2 regions of the Mycobacterium sp. HM-7 genome follow, and region 2 is predicted to be linked to the other one. Evidence: predicted binding sites of a transcription regulator. Region 2 holds the regulator's gene; the other holds the start of a gene.
The links. Region 2 encodes LexA, which represses DNA repair genes until DNA is damaged. Its sites were predicted from a motif close to CGAACANNTGTTCG; they were not measured.
Positions count from the first base shown of each region.

Region 1: ACWW1C_RS27750 (DUF222 domain-containing protein) is a predicted target of LexA. The motif match lies at 1,737-1,750, and genes of this name have one in related genera.

Region 1 covers NZ_CM132657.1:5,771,506-5,774,918, reverse strand. Annotated here, with positions in the region: gene ACWW1C_RS27755 (alpha/beta fold hydrolase) at 1-353, shown strand, start outside; gene ACWW1C_RS27750 (DUF222 domain-containing protein) at 486-1,724, opposite strand; gene ACWW1C_RS27745 (nitrate reductase subunit alpha) at 2,123-3,413, shown strand, end outside.
Region 2 covers NZ_CM132657.1:2,431,285-2,434,697, reverse strand. Annotated here, with positions in the region: gene ACWW1C_RS11695 (alpha/beta fold hydrolase) at 1-254, shown strand, start outside; gene nrdR (transcriptional regulator NrdR) at 261-725, opposite strand; gene ACWW1C_RS11685 (LysM peptidoglycan-binding domain-containing protein) at 837-1,310, opposite strand; gene lexA (transcriptional repressor LexA) at 1,573-2,262, shown strand; gene ACWW1C_RS11675 (sunset domain-containing protein) at 2,327-3,413, opposite strand, start outside.

The DNA.
Region 1 (3,413 bases), 2.8 Mb from region 2:
TCCTCGCACCGATGGGCGACTTCACGTGGTACCTCGACGCTTTCGCCGAACGTCACAACTTCGGCCGACGGATCCGCGACCGGCTGCACCGGCGGCTGGACAAACGGATCGGGATGCCGCTGCTGGACACCGACATCACCGCGTCGGCGGCGCACGCCGGCGACCGGCCACTGCTGCTCATCCATGACCCCGACGACCCGGACAGCCCGTACTCGGCCAGCATCGAGATCGCCGAGGCCTGGCCCGATGCGCGACTCGAGACCACGAAGGGTCTGGGCCGGCTGGCGCACTACCGGATTCTGCGGCATCGTCCGGCGATCACCACGGGTGTGGATTTCATCGGAATGCCTTAGGTCCCTGCCGATTTTGCGGGGCCTGATGTTCGCGCGGCGGATGCGAATTCCACCCGCCGCGCGAACATGGAGGCCGGGTACGCTATTGAGTTATCAAGGTGCACAGCAGGTTTGGGCACTTGTCTGCGGTGGTTACGCGGCTGCGTCGAGTCGCATGGTGCGGCGGTTGTAGGCGGGGATGGGTCTGCGGCGTGGGTCGACCGTGGGCGGTGGGATGAGCCAGGGGTGTTTGTCCAGGCCCATGACGACGTCCCAGCCGTCGTGGTGGACGTTGGCGTGGCAGGCCGGGCACAGTAGGCATCCGTTGCCCAGTGATGTTTCGCCGTGGTGGGTCCAGTGCACGATGTGGTGGGCGTGGGTGCGTCCGGGTGGTGCGCCGCATTTGATGCAGCACTGATCCCTCAGGTACAGGGCTTTACGCAGATGCGCCGGGAACAGGCGTTTCTCTCGGCCCATATCGAGGGGTACCTGTTCGCCGTCGACGATCACGGTGGTGACCGCGGTGTCGCAGGTCAACCGCTCCAGGGTCATGGTGCTGATCGACCCCATGAACTCCAACTGAGCGAGGTCGGGGGTATCAGCCGGCACGGTCAGGAGCAATTGCGTCCGCGGCGCCGACGCGACGTCCCCACCCCGGGCGGCGATATCCAGCACCGCTTCCAGGGCATCGGCCCGCCGCCGGGAAGCCGACCTGGTGTCGGGGGTGCCATCCGGTTCGGGTCGCGGCGCCGACAGCTCTTCGACCGCGGCCACCAACTTGGCACCGACTTCGGCATCCAGATCGGCCCGCACCTGCAGGCGTCCGTCACTGGTGACGCGGTGATCGAGGGTGTTGATCGAGCGGTCCTCCGCCGCCGGCAACCCGCCCTCGGCCGCGGCGACCCGGTTCCCCAGCCGGCGGGCCCGGTCCCCGATCGCGGCCGGAGTAGCCCCCGAAAAGAACTGCCCCAACAAATCCGTCACCTGCGCGAACCGGGCCGCCTCATCCACCGGACCTGGTGCACGCGCCTGAATGTGGTTGATGCCCTTCACGATCGCGTCGACATGCTCACCGGAGACCACCCCATCGGCGGTATGGGCCGCCAGCGTCGGCAATAACGGCAGGGCGGCACCGACCCGCACCAGCCGGTCAGCCACCGCGGGCGCACAGCCCAGCGACATCAACAGCTCCCGCAGCGTGCGCCCCTGCGCCGCCGCCACACCGCAGCGATCCAGCACCCCAGCCACCGTCGCTGCCAGGTGATCGACCACGCCGCGGATCAGCTGCAGCACCCGCATGACGTTGGCGGCGTCCTCGCCCGCAATGTTCTCGGGGACGACCACGTCACGAAGGTGGTCGAGAAGAGGTTGGAGATCCGGCGTGGTTCCCATACCCAATCGTATCGAACAAACGTTCGAACTGCAAGGGTGAATCCGCCGCGCATCTGTGATGTATCAGGACATCGGTGACAGTGCCAGTGGTCTGTCAGCGGAGGGGAATCCGTCGTTCCGGGCACCGGCCGCGGTTTGTTACCGCGCTGATAAGAATTCCGGATCGCAGCCCCGGAGCAATGTGACGGGCGACGCACCCTGCTGCTTCGCGTTTGCCCTGATCAACCGATCGCCGCAGGTAGGAACCGCGATGCCGAAATCGCGTTTATTTCATGACATGACAGCCCTGTTAACGCGGTCGCACAGGCCCTGAAAAGGGCTCGTGCGTTCTTTTGACGGCGGTCCGACCGGTCCTAACCTCTGTCTCAACGGCTCGAAAGGAGCACTTTGTGGCCGAGTTGCCAGGAAGCCAGGCGGTAGCCGGATCATCGCCTGCGGCGAAGCCAGGCGATGCGCTGCTGCGATTGTCCAAGTACTTTCACCGCGGTGAAATCTCCGATGACCAGCGCACCATCCACAAGGTTGGTGGGCGGTCGGCCGACGACTTCTATCGCGACCGCTGGGCGCACGACAAGGTGGTGCGCTCGACGCACGGCGTCAACTGCACGGGATCGTGCTCGTGGAAGATCTACGTCAAGGACGGCGTGATCACCTGGGAGTCGCAACAGACCGACTACCCGTCGATCGGTGCCGACAAGCCCGAGTACGAGCCGCGCGGCTGCCCCCGTGGCGCGTCGTTCTCCTGGTACACGTATTCGCCTGCGCGCGTGCGGTATCCGTACGTCCGCGGACTGCTGCTCGACTACTACCGCGAAGCCAAGGAACGGCTGCAGGACCCGGTACTGGCATGGGCCGACGTCGTCGAGGATCCCGAGAAGGCCAAGGCCTACAAGTCGGCCCGCGGCCGCGGTGGCTTCGTCCGCGCCGAATGGTGGGAAGCCGCCGAGATCGCCGCGGCGGCCCACGTCTACACCGTCAAGACCTACGGCCCGGACCGCGTCGCCGGCTTCTCGCCGATTCCCGCCATGTCGATGGTGAGCCATGCCGTTGGGGCACGGTTCATTTCGCTCATGGGCGGATCGATGCTGTCGTTCTACGACTGGTACGCCGATCTGCCCGTGGCGTCGCCGCAGGTGTTCGGCGATCAGACCGACGTTCCCGAATCCGCCGACTGGTTCGACGCCGGCTACCTCATCATGTGGGGCTCTAACGTCCCGGTGACCCGTACCCCCGATGCGCACTACATGACCGAAGCCCGCTACCGCGGACAGAAAGTCGTTGTGGTGTCCCCGGATTACGCCGACAACACCAAGTTCGCCGACGAATGGCTGCCGGCCCATCCGGGTACCGACGCCGCTCTGGCGATGTCGATGGGCCACGTCATCCTCAAGGAGTTCTTCGTCGAGAGGAACACCCCGTACTTCACCGGCTACGTCAAGAAGTACACCGATCTGCCGTTCCTGGTCTCGTTGACCGAGCGCGACGGCCGGTTGGTGCCCGGAAAGTTCCTCACCGCAGCGGATCTCGGTGGCGAGTACGCCGACACCGAAGCTGCTGAGTCCAAGCCGGTCCTTCTCGACGCCGATGGCACCCCCGTGGTGCCCAATGGGTCGCTCGGCCATCGCTTCACCGCGTCCGGTGAAGGGAAATGGAACCTGGACCTGCAGGGGGTGGATCCCCTCCTCACGC
Region 2 (3,413 bases):
CACATGCGGCGATGCCGGGCTCCCGGCTCGAATTCTTCGACAACTCGGGACATTTCCCATTTCATGACGACCCCGATCGATTCGTGGCGCTCGTCGAGAATTTCATCGACACGACCACGCCATCGGTTTACGACCGCGATGCCCTGCGCGGCCTCCTGCAGGCCGGCGTCACCGCCAAATCGATCGACGCCCCGCTCGATACGAAGGTTGCGGTACTCGACGCACTCGAGACCGACGAACGCAGCGCGACCTAGCGGCCGTCAGCCCGACGACGTCACGCCGCGGTGTGCCCGCAGCGCCTCGATTTCGCGTTCGAAGTCCTCGGCGGACGAGAACGAGCGGTACACCGACGCGAACCGCAGATAGGCGACCTCGTCCAGGTCGCGCAGCGGCCCGAGGATCGCCAACCCGACCTCATGGCTCGGCACTTCGGGAGATCCGGTGGCCCGCACCGCATCTTCGACCTTCTGCGCCAATTGATTCAAGGCGTCGTCGTCGACCTGCCGACCCTGGCACGCGCGCCGTACGCCTTTGATCACCTTGTCCCGGCTGAACGGTTCGGTGACTCCGCTGCGTTTGACCACCGAAACGACCGCAGTCTCCACCGTGGTGAACCGGCGACCGCATTCCGGGCACGACCGGCGACGCCGAATCGCCTGCCCTTCATCAGCTTCTCGCGAATCGACCACACGCGAGTTCGGATGCCGGCAGAACGGACAGTGCATCACCGCTCCTTCGCCGCACCGACAATCGACCGTTTCGAACGGTCTCGAGCCTACCCGTGCCGCTCTGACGCGGCCGGGCGCCGTGCCGATCGAGGTGCGCACGGGCTGTCCTCAGCCGACCGGCGCGATCAGCGTCTGCCCGGCGTTCAGCGCCACCGACGGCAACTTGTTCAGTTCCTTGATGCGGTCGACGACGGCGCTGACCGGTGCGTCGGGCGCCACCCGCCGCGCCACCTGCTGAATCGACTCTCCCGTCTGCACCCGGACCACCGCGAGCTGCGCGGGCACGGAGGCGGCCGACGAGGTCGGCTGGACGGCCTCCCCGAACTGCGCCACCAGGCCCAGCCATACGGTGATCCCCGCCGCGACCAGCGCCAGCATCACCGTCGTCAACGGCGTGATCGGGTTGCTCCGGTGCGAGGCGCGAGACGTCAGCACGCCGGTGCCCCGGTGCCGGAACGCCGCACCCGAGGGACGGGAACCGGCCGGCCGCAGCCGGGCCTGCCGCTGACGATTCACATCTCCACGCCGAGGCACGGTGCGGACGACGACGTCGGTCGGGTATTCGCGGGTGATGACGGTCATGTCGGTTCCTCTCAGGAGTTCGTACATAGGTTCGATCGCTCTTATGTTCGACTATATCGCCCAAACGTTCGAACGGTAGAACATGTGATCGAACTGTTGCGAACGATACGACCACCCACCGACAAGTTCCGTTCCGCGACTTCGTCACCGCTTTCACCACGTCACAACCGGCGTCACAACCAGATCCCGCCCGCGACACGCCGATCCGGCCATCTCGAACACATGTTTGATGATTCGGGTGCACTGGGCTAGATTCGTCCCTATGAGCGACAGCACCGATACCCCGGACACCCAGACAGGCGGACGATCCAGCAGCCTCACCGAACGTCAGCGGACCATCCTCGACGTGATCCGCGCCTCGGTGACCACCCGCGGCTACCCGCCCAGCATCCGGGAGATCGGCGATGCCGTCGGCCTCACGTCAACCTCGTCGGTGGCCCACCAGCTGCGCACGCTGGAGAAGAAGGGTTATCTGCGCCGGGACCCGAACCGTCCGCGCGCCGTGGACGTCCGCGGCGCCGACGACGCGACCGGAGCCACCATCACCACCGATGTCGCCGGTTCCGACGCGCTGCCCGAGCCGACCTTCGTCCCGGTGCTCGGCCGGATCGCCGCCGGCGGCCCGATCCTCGCCGAGGAGGCCGTCGAAGACGTCTTCCCACTCCCCCGAGAACTCGTGGGCGAGGGCTCGTTGTTCCTTCTGAAGGTGGTCGGCGAGTCCATGATCGACGCCGCGATCTGCGACGGCGACTGGGTCGTCGTGCGGCAGCAGAATGTGGCCGACAACGGTGACATCGTCGCGGCGATGATCGACGGCGAAGCCACGGTGAAGACCTTCAAGCGCGCCAAGGGCCAGGTGTGGCTGATGCCGCACAACCCGGCATTCGATCCGATCCCGGGCAACGACGCCGTCGTCCTCGGCAAGGTCGTGACCGTCATCCGCAAGATCTGACGCCCGCCGGACCTACAGGTGAGCCCCGCTGCAGTCGCTCGCAGCGGGGCTCAACCGTCTACGGTCAGCCTCGAACGAATCCGTTGGTGACCGCGAATTCCTCACTGGCGAACCAGATTTCAACGTCGGCGTCGTCGTATCCGGGAGCCCCCGGCACCCAGTACAGGCCTGATTTGGTGTTGGCCTTGATGACGTAACCTTCGGGCGGCTCGGCACCGGTCGCGACGCGGAACGACATCTGCGCGGTCTCGGGCTCCTCCGCGCCGAGCGCGTGATGCCTGCCGCTGGCCGGGCCGGCCGCGGTGTCCTCCGCGGGCGTCGCGATCGCAGGCGGCTCGTCGACGTGCGGCTCGGCCTCGGCGACCTGCTCCTCGGGCTGGGGCGCACGTTCATCAGCGTCCTGGTCCCCGGCGTCGGCAGCAGCCGGCGCAGCCCAGGCTCGGTCGCCCGGATTCCGCGGCCGAAGGCCCGCGAAGCCCGCCAACCCGGCAGCGGTCAGACCCGCCGCCGCGCCACCGCGACGCAGCGCGTCCGGCAGTTGCACCGATGCCGTCGGCTCATCGGCTGGTTCGTCAGCGCCATCGGCGTCGCTCGCCTGCGGCTCTGGCTCGTAGGGCTCGGCCGCGTCGACGGGCTCGGCGTCAACTTCGGCTTGCGTCTCAGCATCGGCGTCCGGCTCACCGGCGACCGGCTCGTCCGCGGGCTGCTCGGCCGTGAAATCGGGGTACACCGTCGGCGCGGTGTCGATGACGTCCGGGTTGCTCTGGAACGCGGGGCCACCGTGCGGGCCGTCGAATTGCTGGTCCTCCGCCGGGAATTCGTCGCTGTACTCGCTGTCGACGCCGCCGTCCGCGTACTGCGGGTCGCCGTACTCTCCGTCGCCGAACTCGTGGTCGTCGTAGTCGTACGCATCCTGGTCATCGGGGACTTCCTGACCGGCACCCCGCCGGCGCCGCAGCAGGGCCGCGATCACGATGCCGACCACCACCAGCAACAGCGGGATGATCGCCAGCAGCCACCACCAGTGGAACTCGTACCACTTGCCGGCCTCGTCGGACTGGGAGGTCACGCCGCCCGGCAGGTCGACGCTGGGCACCTGCAGACCGCTCAACTGCGACGCAAGCTCCGCCGGCTCGGTGCTGAACGCACGG